Regions from separate parts of the Priestia sp. MDV22-iso46 genome, predicted to be linked through region 2. Evidence: riboswitches for the same ligand, from Rfam matches in the RefSeq annotation. Region 2 holds a riboswitch; the other holds the start of a gene.
What was found. A riboswitch is a leader RNA that binds a small molecule or an ion and turns the genes downstream of it on or off. The one in region 2 is predicted to bind FMN.
Positions count from the first base shown of each region.

Region 1: another riboswitch for FMN. It lies ahead of ribE (riboflavin synthase); the one in region 2 lies ahead of AC4NPH_RS13830 (ECF transporter S component).

Region 1 is NZ_JBZVWT010000001.1:1,663,197-1,668,357, reverse strand. It holds gene AC4NPH_RS08580 (YkvI family membrane protein) at 298-1,332, shown strand; FMN riboswitch at 1,440-1,590, shown strand; gene ribE (riboflavin synthase) at 1,869-2,528, shown strand; gene AC4NPH_RS08570 (bifunctional 3,4-dihydroxy-2-butanone-4-phosphate synthase/GTP cyclohydrolase II) at 2,545-3,738, shown strand; gene ribH (6,7-dimethyl-8-ribityllumazine synthase) at 3,830-4,300, shown strand; gene AC4NPH_RS08560 (hypothetical protein) at 4,737-5,161, shown strand, end outside.
Region 2 is NZ_JBZVWT010000002.1:362,842-368,002, forward strand. It holds gene AC4NPH_RS13820 (peptidoglycan DD-metalloendopeptidase family protein) at 57-746, shown strand; gene serA (phosphoglycerate dehydrogenase) at 778-2,352, opposite strand; FMN riboswitch at 2,651-2,793, shown strand; gene AC4NPH_RS13830 (ECF transporter S component) at 2,948-3,523, shown strand; gene AC4NPH_RS13835 (ferredoxin) at 3,602-3,850, opposite strand; gene AC4NPH_RS13840 (YpbB family protein) at 4,108-5,157, shown strand.

The DNA of each region.
Region 1 (5,161 bases), on a different contig from region 2:
TATTTAATAATTTATCTGATTTTTAGAAATTATACAACAGTAAATTGTGAATTTCCAGCAAATATTGAGGGAAATTTAAAAGCTAAAGGGAAAATATCCGTATATTTTGTTTAAAAATGACTGTTATGTTAGGGGTTAAGGAGTTTTTTGTGAGAAATACAAAAAGAAAATGAAAAATAAAAAATAAACGAAAAGGCACAAGCGCTGGGATATGCGTAGATTTACACGTAAAAAGGCTCGTCTTTTTTTAATCGTTTCTACATATAGTGAACTATGAAGGGTAGAAGGGTGATGGGCATGAAAAGGTGGAAACTCACGCTGCAGGTTGCTGCTACGTATGTAGGCACCGTTGTAGGAGCCGGTTTTGCAACAGGCAAGGAAATCGTTCAATTTTTTACACAGTACGGGGAACTTGGAATGGTCGGAATTTTGGTCAGCGGCTTGTTTTTTATTTGGCTAGGTTCAAAAATGATGCTGCTTTCGCACGCAATTGGGGCTTCTTCTTATCAGCAGCTTAATACATATTTATTTGGTGATGTGCTTGGAAAAGCGGTAAACGGTGTAATGATTGTCATTTTATTTGGAGTAACTTCAGTCATGCTAGCGAGTACGGGGGCAATAGGAAAAGAACAGTTTGGACTGTGGCCTCCTGTTGGGATGATTTTTACAATTGTTTTAACTTATATATTTATCGCAAAAGGAATTAACGGTATTTTAATGGTTAATTCTCTTGTTGTGCCGATGATGCTTTCATTTGCTTTTATCATCTTTGTGCCAAATATCAGCTATTTCTCACTGATTCAAACGAAGCCGGATTTAACGCTCGTCACGCAGTGGAAGTGGGCGGTTAGTCCCTTTTTATATATTTCCCTAAATCTAGCTTTGGCTCAGGCCGTTTTGGTTCCATTAGGAAGCTCCGTGAAGGATAGGAGCGTGATTAAAAAAGGGGCCGTAATAGGAGGGTGTGTACTTACGTTTATGCTTGTTTCTACTCATCTTGCCCTTTCCAATTTGCCTTATTCATTTCAACTTGATATTCCGATGAGTGCCGTTGTTAAAAATATCTCAGCGTGGGTGAATGTTTTATTTACGGTAGTTGTGTTAGGCGAGATTTTTACTACATTGATTGGAAATGTATTTGGAATCGCTAAGCAGCTTCAGTCATTTCTTCCCCTGAATGACAAACAAGCTTTTGCGTTTATTATCTTGGCCTGCTTTATTATTGGGCAATTCGGATATGCCCAGCTTCTTGAGTTTTTGTATCCGATATTTGGCTATATTGGACTAGCTTTTGTATGGATGCTATGTATTAAAAAAGAAAAAATAAGCTAAAAGCTGGATTTTAAAGAATAGATGTGAAAAAACGAAGTTAAATGATGTGACAAGTCGATTTTACTTTGCTATAATGTAAAACAAATAAGACTATAGCAGTCGAATATATTATCCTTCGGGGTCGGGTGTAAGTCCCAACCGGCGGTGATAAAGCGTATGCTTTTAAGCCCGTGACCCGTTTTCATACGATGTATGTTAGCGGTGGATCTAGTTAAAATCTAGAGCCGACAGTAAAAGTCTGGATGGGAGAAGGATCAGGAAGCACAGTTGTTTTTTTGTGTTGAATTAATAAGGGACACGTTTGCCTTTTTTAAAGCTACCCTTGTTTTTGTACACAAAATATAACTGTTTATTTCGTATACAATTAGCGGAATTTTGCATAGATAAAACTGATTCAGCTCAGCCGACCCCTTGGACATTTGTTCAAGGGGCTTTTTTATTTTCAGTGGTTGGGGGAAAGATAAATATGAAAAAAAAGCAGCTGCTATTTCAAAACGGTATAAGAAGTTGGAATAGCGCCAAAGCAGGTGAAGAAAATGTTCACAGGTATCATTGAAGAGATTGGAAAAATAAAACGTATTCAAAAGGCCACAGAAGCAATTGTTCTTACGATTGATGCGAAGACCGTGTTAGAAGATGTGAACTTAGGGGACAGTATTTCAGTTAACGGCGTTTGTTTAACCGTAACGGCTTACTCTCAAAATGAATTTACGGTCGATGTCATGCCGGAGACGATTAAAGCAAGTACCCTTCAGCTTCTAACCGTTGGATCACGTGTTAACTTAGAGCGGGCGATGGCTGCAAATGGCCGATTTGGAGGGCATTTCGTTAGCGGACACGTTGATGGAATTGGAACCATTGTAAGCAAAACACGTAAAGGAAATGCCTTTTATTATGAAATTCAAGTCGATCCCGAACTTCGTGAATTTATGATGTTAAAAGGGTCTGTTTCCGTAGACGGAACAAGTCTTACTATTTTTGATGTCAGCAACCAATCATTTACTATTTCTCTTATTCCTCATACGGTGCTTCACACAGTCGTTGGAGACAAACAGCGAGGAGACAAGGTGAATATTGAATGCGATATGTTAGCTAAATATATGCATCAGATGATGACAAATAAGTCAACCCCTGGCGCCTCGAATCGTTTAGGTAACATGAAGGATTTATTGCAGCAGCATGGTTTTACAAATTAACAGTGAGGTGAAAGAGATGTTTCATAAAGTAGAAGAAGCCATTGAAGAGTTAAAAAAGGGAAAAGTGGTTATTGTATGCGATGATGAAGATCGAGAAAACGAAGGAGATTTTATTGCATTAGCCGAAAAAACGACGCCTGAGGTTATTAACTTTATGGCTACTCATGGAAGAGGATTAATTTGTACACCTGTTAATGAAGAAATTGCGCATAAATTGAATCTTCACCCGATGGTAGCGAACAATACGGATGTACATGGAACAGCATTTACAGTAAGTATTGATCATATTTCAAGTACAACAGGTATCAGTGCATACGAACGCTCTGCTACGGTTATGGCTCTTGTAAATGAAGCGACGGTAGCAAGTGATTTTCAACGCCCAGGACATATTTTCCCATTGATTGCAAAAGATGGGGGCGTTCTGCAGCGTGCAGGTCATACAGAGGCTGCTGTTGATTTAGCAGTATTAGCAGGAGGAAAGCCTGCGGGTGTTATTTGTGAAATTATGAATGAAGATGGAACAATGGCACGTGTACCAGATTTAACAAAAATTGCAGAACAATTTGATTTAAAAATGATTACAATAAAAGATTTGATTGCCTACCGCCGCAAACATGACCAGCTTATTAGCCGTGAAGTAGAAGTGAGCTTACCTACGGCATTTGGTGAGTTTAAAGCTGTAGGATATACAAATAAACTTGATAATAAAGAACATGTGGCTCTTATCAAAGGTGATATTGATCATAATAGCCCCGTTCTCGTTCGCGTTCACTCTGAGTGTTTGACTGGAGATGTGTTTGGTTCTGAACGCTGCGACTGCGGTCCTCAGCTTCACGCAGCTCTTACGCAAATTGAAGCAGAAGGACGCGGCATTCTGCTGTATATGCGTCAAGAGGGCAGAGGTATTGGCTTACTAAATAAGCTAAGAGCATATAAGCTGCAGGAAGAAGGATACGATACCGTAGAAGCGAATGAAAAACTCGGGTTTGCGGCGGATCTGCGAGAGTATGGAATCGGTGCTCAAATCTTAAAAGACCTTGGAGTCAAACAAATGAAGCTTTTAACGAATAACCCTCGTAAAATTACTGGGCTAAAAGGCTACGACCTTGAAGTGATCGAGCGAGTGCCTCTTCAAATGCCGGCAGTGGATGCCAATAAAAAATACTTAGATACAAAAGCTAAAAAATTAGGTCATTTATTACATTTATAATTTTACACTTTTTTTCGTTATAACAAATGAAGCTAATTCATGAAAAGAAATGTAAATAACTATATATTAATACTAGCAGGAGGAACAAAAGATGAATCATTTATATGAAGGAAATTTAGTAGGCACAGGATTAAAAATCGGAATCGTGGTAGGGCGTTTTAATGAATTTATTACAGGCCGTTTACTTAGTGGAGCAGAAGATGCGCTCAAACGTCACGGCGTAGCTGATGAAGACGTAGACGTGGCTTGGGTGCCGGGCGCTTATGAAATCCCATTAATCGCCAAAAAATTAGCTGAATCTAAAAAATATGATGCAGTGATTACGCTAGGAACCGTTATTCGAGGAGCTACTCCACACTTTGATTTTGTATGTAATGAAGTAGCAAAAGGCGTTGCATCTCAAAGCTTACAAACAGGCGTGCCAATTATCTTTGGTGTATTAACAACTGAAACAATTGAGCAAGCAATTGAACGTGCAGGAACAAAAGCAGGAAATAAAGGATGGGAAGCTGCAGCATCAGCTATCGAAATGGCTAACCTTTCAAAAATGATTGAAGGATAATAGATACCATTCCAGTTTTTATAAGCTGAAGAGTTAAAAGAGGCTGAAACAAAAGTATGTTAGTTGAAAGAAGATCCGAACGATGAATCGTTCGGATTTTTTTCATTGGCATGGTGAACGTAGGTTTCAGGTATGTAGTGGCTTCTAACTAAAGGGTAAGGCAAAGACTTCTGCGGGAAAAGCGGAAGAAGTGTGACCCCGCAGAAGCGGAAGCGACGAGGAGGCTCAGCGGCCGCCCGCGGAAAGCGAAGTCTTGCACGGAACTCAACTGCAGTGTAGAAAGCGATCCAAACTATCTCATGTATCCCGTTTGTTCGCCTTTAGATTGGATTGATGTAGTTATGTCTCAAGCTCTTTTGAATAGAAGCTAGCTATGTATAATTTGGCTAAAACGTCTTACTCTAAGTAATAATTAGGTCGTAAAAGGGAGACGTCTATGCCTCATTATACTGCTTTTTTTGCATTGATTATTATCAGCACAGCCGTTTTGCTTACAGTATTCATACGTAAAAAAGATAAAAAGCTAGTCGTTTTGCTTTTTTTTATCATTGGAATGGCTTATGTACTAGAGTATGTTGTATTTGTGTTGTTTGAAAGTTACGATTACGATCCTGATTTTATGACCAATGAATATTTTGATAATTTGTTTGGTTCCTTAACTTCTCAAGCGTTTGCTTTTCCAATCATGGCTATGGTGGTAGCTGCTTATCAATTAAAATTCCGCTATATTTTATTCATTTCAGCTATATTTATGGGGATTGAAGAATTATTTTTACACTGGGATATTTATACACATCACTGGTGGAAAACAATTTATACAGGCGTTTTAATGACCATAGGCTTTAGCATTTCAAAGATTTG
Region 2 (5,161 bases):
GAATTGGCATATAGTATGTTTTGTGTGCAATGATCTACATAGGAGGTTCTTTCTTCATGATTGACGTGTTAAGAAGAATATTGGTTGTATTAGTAATGGGATTGTGTATAGGTCTTTTATTTTTGGGCGGGCAAATGGTAAAAGCAGAAGAGAAGCAGTGGGAGTGGCCGGTTGAAGGAGTCTTAACTGATATATTTGGTTCTCGTCACGCCAAACACTTTGGAATTGATATAGCAGCACCTGTTGGTACACAGGTGTATGCTGTTGCAAAAGGAGTGGTGAGCCGCTCTTACTATTCAAATACATACGGACAGGTTGTTTTTATCAAACAAACAAATGGATACGAAACGGTCTATGCTCATCTAGAGGAACGTTTTGTTGCAGAAGGAAATCGTGTAGCCGCAGGTCAAAACATTGGACGAGTTGGCAATACAGGGCGATCTTCAGGTGCACATTTGCATTTTGAAGTTCATCAAGAAAGTTGGAATCCGGATAAAACCAATGCAGTAAACCCACTTGCCAAATTGGACAAGCAAAAACTATCGGCATACGTAAAAAGCGATTTAGCTGCCACGGTTTTTCAGCAGTTACATCAGACTTCTGATAACTGTATTCTTATCCATCAAGGAGATACATTATCTGAGCTCGCAGTCAAATATGAAGTAGATATTGATCAGCTAAGAAAGTGGAATCATTTAGAAAATACGATGTTAAATGCAGGACAAGTGTTAAAGATAAGTCCATAAAAAAAGAGCCGCTAAGGCTCTTTTTTTAATGTCACAATTCAATACGCTGTATGGTCACAATTTCGCTTGTTTGTTTTAACGAGGAAATGACAGAATCATCTAAAAGTTTATCAAACGTAAGCATCATAATGGCTTCTCCGCCTTTTTGCTTACGGCCCACTTGCATGGTAGCAATGTTAATACGTAAATCTCCAAGTACTTTCCCTACATTTCCAATAACTCCGGGCTGATCACTGTGACGGATATAAAGAAGATGTCCTTCCGGATAAAAATCAATATCAAACGAATCAATATTAATAATTCGAGGTCCATAGCCTGCTATATAGGTGCCCGTAATGGTAAATATACGCTGTTCCCCTGTTACGGTAACGTCAATCATATTGGAATATCCTTGCGTATCTTCCGATGTTTTTTCACCAAATGTAATTCCTCGTTCTTTGGCAATCATAGAAGCATTGACTTCGTTAACAGGTGAGTCGATCCGATGAGTTAAAAAGCCTGATAACAAGCTCCGTGTAATATAAGTGGTTTCCAAATCCGTCACTGTACCTCCGTAGGAGATAGAGATATGCTGAACAGGTTCTCGCATGCATTGAGATAAAATGGCTCCCATTTGTTTAGTAAGGCTCGTAAACGGCTGAATTTTTTCAAAAACTTCTTTAGAAAGCGTTGGCAAATTAATGGATGAGCTTACAGGATTACCTTCTAGAAAACGCAGAACGTCATGTGCCACGTCCTCAGCAACGTTAAGCTGGGCTTCTTTTGTAGAAGCTCCTAAATGGGGAGTTGTAATAACTTGATCAAAATGTAACAAAGGGTTATCAATCGGCGGCTCAACTTCAAATACGTCAATAGCTGCACCTTGAACATGGCCAATTTCTAAATAATGAACTAAGGCTTTTTCATCAATGATTCCGCCGCGCGCGCAGTTTAATAAAAACACACCCTTCTTTGTTTTGGCTAATGTGTCATGATTGAGCAATCCCTTTGTTTCTTTCGTAAGCGGAGTGTGCACGGTAATTACATCCGCTGCTGCTAGTAATTCATCCAGGGATAATAGTTCTACTCCTAGCTTTTCAGCTCGGGAAGAGGTTAAAAAAGGATCGTAAACGTGAACGCTCATATTGAAGGCTTTTGCGCGTTTGGCAAGTTCTGAGCCAATTCGTCCAAATCCGATAATGCCCAGGTGTTTACGATTAAGCTCTGTTCCAACAAATGCTGAGCGGTTCCATTCGCGCGCTTTAACTGAAGCATTTCCTTGGGGGATATGACGAAACAAGCTAGCCATCATAGCAAATGTATGTTCCGCCGTTGAAATGGTATTTCCGTTCGGCGCGTTAATAACGACAACCCCTCGTTTGGTTGAGGCTTCAATATCAATATTATCGACCCCAACTCCAGCGCGAGCAACAATTTTTAAATTCGGCATTTTTGCCAGCAAATCCTCTGTAACCGTCGTAGCACTCCGTACTAAAAGCGCATCGTACGTATGCAAATCATTCTCAACTTCTTCAACTTTTTTTCGCGTAAGATTCACATGAGGAGCTTCAAGTAGTGGAGCAAGACCTTCATTGCTAATTGAATCAGCTACTAACACATTATACATGACGTGAACATCTCCCTTGGATTTTACTATCATCAAATATTTGATAATTTACCATGTTAAAAAAATTCTGTCAATTGTATTTTTCAAACTTTACGATTAGTTATCAAATACACAATTATAAGCGTAAATTGGAACTATAAATATGTCATAACGCTGTTGGTTATGCACTTATTTCCTTATTTTACATATAAAAACAGTAATGAAGTTTATAAAAGACATCAATTTAATATGAATTAAAAAACTTCTTTATTTACTTTTAATTCGAGATAACATATAATAAATTCATAATTAAATATTGGTCTATCTTCGGGGCAGGGTGAAATTCCCGACCGGCGGTAAAAAACAAATTGTTTTGAGCCCGCGAGCTTATATGTAATACATACGAGCAGATTTGGTGAAACTCCAAAGCCGACAGTACAGTCTGGATGGGAGAAGGTGGAGGTTCAGCGTTCAAAACCTAATGTGATGAACGTTTATTAAATATGCCTGCCATGTCTCCTCTCAACGAATCATTTGTTGGGAGGTTTTTGCGTGGGGATATAAAGTTGAACCTTTCTTCTTTGAAGAGTGGATCACAAAGAAGGAGAGAGGCAAGATGCAACAAAGTAAGAAAACTCAAAAGCTGGTTGTACTAGGAATGTTAAGTAGTATTGCTTATATTTTAATGATGATTAATTTTCCAATTCCTGGATTACCTCCGTTTTTAACAATTGATTTTAGCGAAATTCCTGCACTCGTAGCAGCACTTGTATTCGGACCGATGGCTGCTGTTATAGTAGAAGGAATAAAAAATTTATTGAATTATTTAATTCAAGGAAGTGCTACAGGGGTTCCAGTTGGTCAAGTGGCGAACTTTGTGGCTGGTTTACTGTTCGTTCTTCCTGTATCATACATGTTCAACCGATTTAAAACGGCTAAAGGCGTAACGATAGGTTTGGTTACGGGTACGGTGGTAATGACGGTACTCATGGCTGTCTTAAATTATTATGTCTTCTTACCAGCGTATACAATCTTCTTACAATCGCCAGAAATGTCTAGTGAACAAGCACGTCAATATATCGTTGCAGGTATTTTGCCGTTTAACTTAATAAAAGGAGCAGCAACAGGGGTTATCTTTGTCTTATTGTTTTCAAAAATGAAGCAATGGATCACGCGTCGCATTGCTGTTTAATTCAATCGCTCTCCCGGGGAGGGCGATTTTTATATATAAAAAAACCTGCAGCATGTACACTACAGGTTTGCTCAATACTTATTCGAATTTATTAGCATCGCCTTCGAATTTTTCATCCGCTACGCGAATTGAATCCGTAGGGCAGCCTTCCATTGCATCCATCATATCATCTTCTAGATCTTCTGGAATTTCTACTACACCTTGGTTATCATCTAATGTTACGAATGCAATACCTTCATCATCATAATCATAAATGTCTGGTGCTGCTGCTCCGCAAGCGCCGCATGCGATGCAAGTATCTTTATCAACAATTGTATATTTTGGCATAACAAGACCTCCTGTAAAGTGTTCGAAAATTTCTCATTATATAATCTCTTCGCGAATCAAGAGTGAAATTTCTCCTTATTCATTGTAAAATGATTTATAAAACTTTTCAATAGAAAAGTCACTGAGAATGCTTATCAAATCAAGGTTTCTTCACTTACCCAAACGTTTTGATACATAAAGGAAAGAGCTAAAAAGCCTTTATCTCACATGCTATTGGTCACTTTTGGTACAATGAATGAGAAAGGAAGTTGACACCTTTGAATTATATTCAAGTTAGCATTTTATTTTGTATAAAACAGTTAAAAGGTGAGCGAACCGCCTATGGTATTTATCATTTATTAACAGGTAAAAAGTCAGCTCAAACGATTCAAGACGGAAAAATTTTTGGAATTTCGTTTCTTTTTCAGTCATTTGTTTACTTAGATAAACGGTCTTTTGAAACCTGCGTTGCATATTTAAAAGAACAGCAGTATATTGAAGAAACTGAAAATCAAAAGTATGTGATGACAGATAAGGGACAAGCACGCCTTGAAGATGAACTGACGGCTCGACCCTTTCATCCAGCTTTAGACGGATGGAAATTCGCAAGCAGTACTCAATTATTTTTAGCAAGAATCACTTTGTTCATTCAGACCTTATCAAACCTACAGTATTTTCAAAAAGGGTTTTTACCCATTTCCAAAAATCCTGAGGTTATTCAATGGGTCAAAACTTATATTATGTCTCAAAAGCAAACGCGTCAAGAGTTAGCGGCCGAGCTATTCGAAGAGCTCCGAACGTGCTTGAAAGGTTGTACGGAACGGGACGCGTCTCTTTTTGTTTTGCAACTGACTGGATACCAAAGAGTAGGCTTTACAAAAAATCAGTTAGCATATCAATATGAACTCGATGAGCATTATGTTCATATTCAACTTTTAGGGGTTATTCACCATATCATTGAAAAAGTGAGTAAAAATAATGAAAGCTTTCATGTACTTTCTTCTTTTTTACGTGATCTATATTTAGAATTGCCTTTGACAAGCTCGACGTTAAAAACGTATAGCTGGCTTCAAAAAGGCAAGACGCTTGAAGAAATTGCTTATATAAGGCGTTTAAAAGAAAGTACAATTGAAGATCATATTGCAGAATTAGCTCTGTTTGTTCCATCTTTTTCAATCGATGCATACGTATCGCCTAAGCAGCAGGAAGAAATTGTCTCAGCCTTTGAAGGTTTGCGTACAAATAAATTAAAGGTGATAAAGGAAGAAGTAAAAGACGACGTTACCTATTTTCAGATTCGTCTCGTATTAGCAAAACATTTTACCTGATACT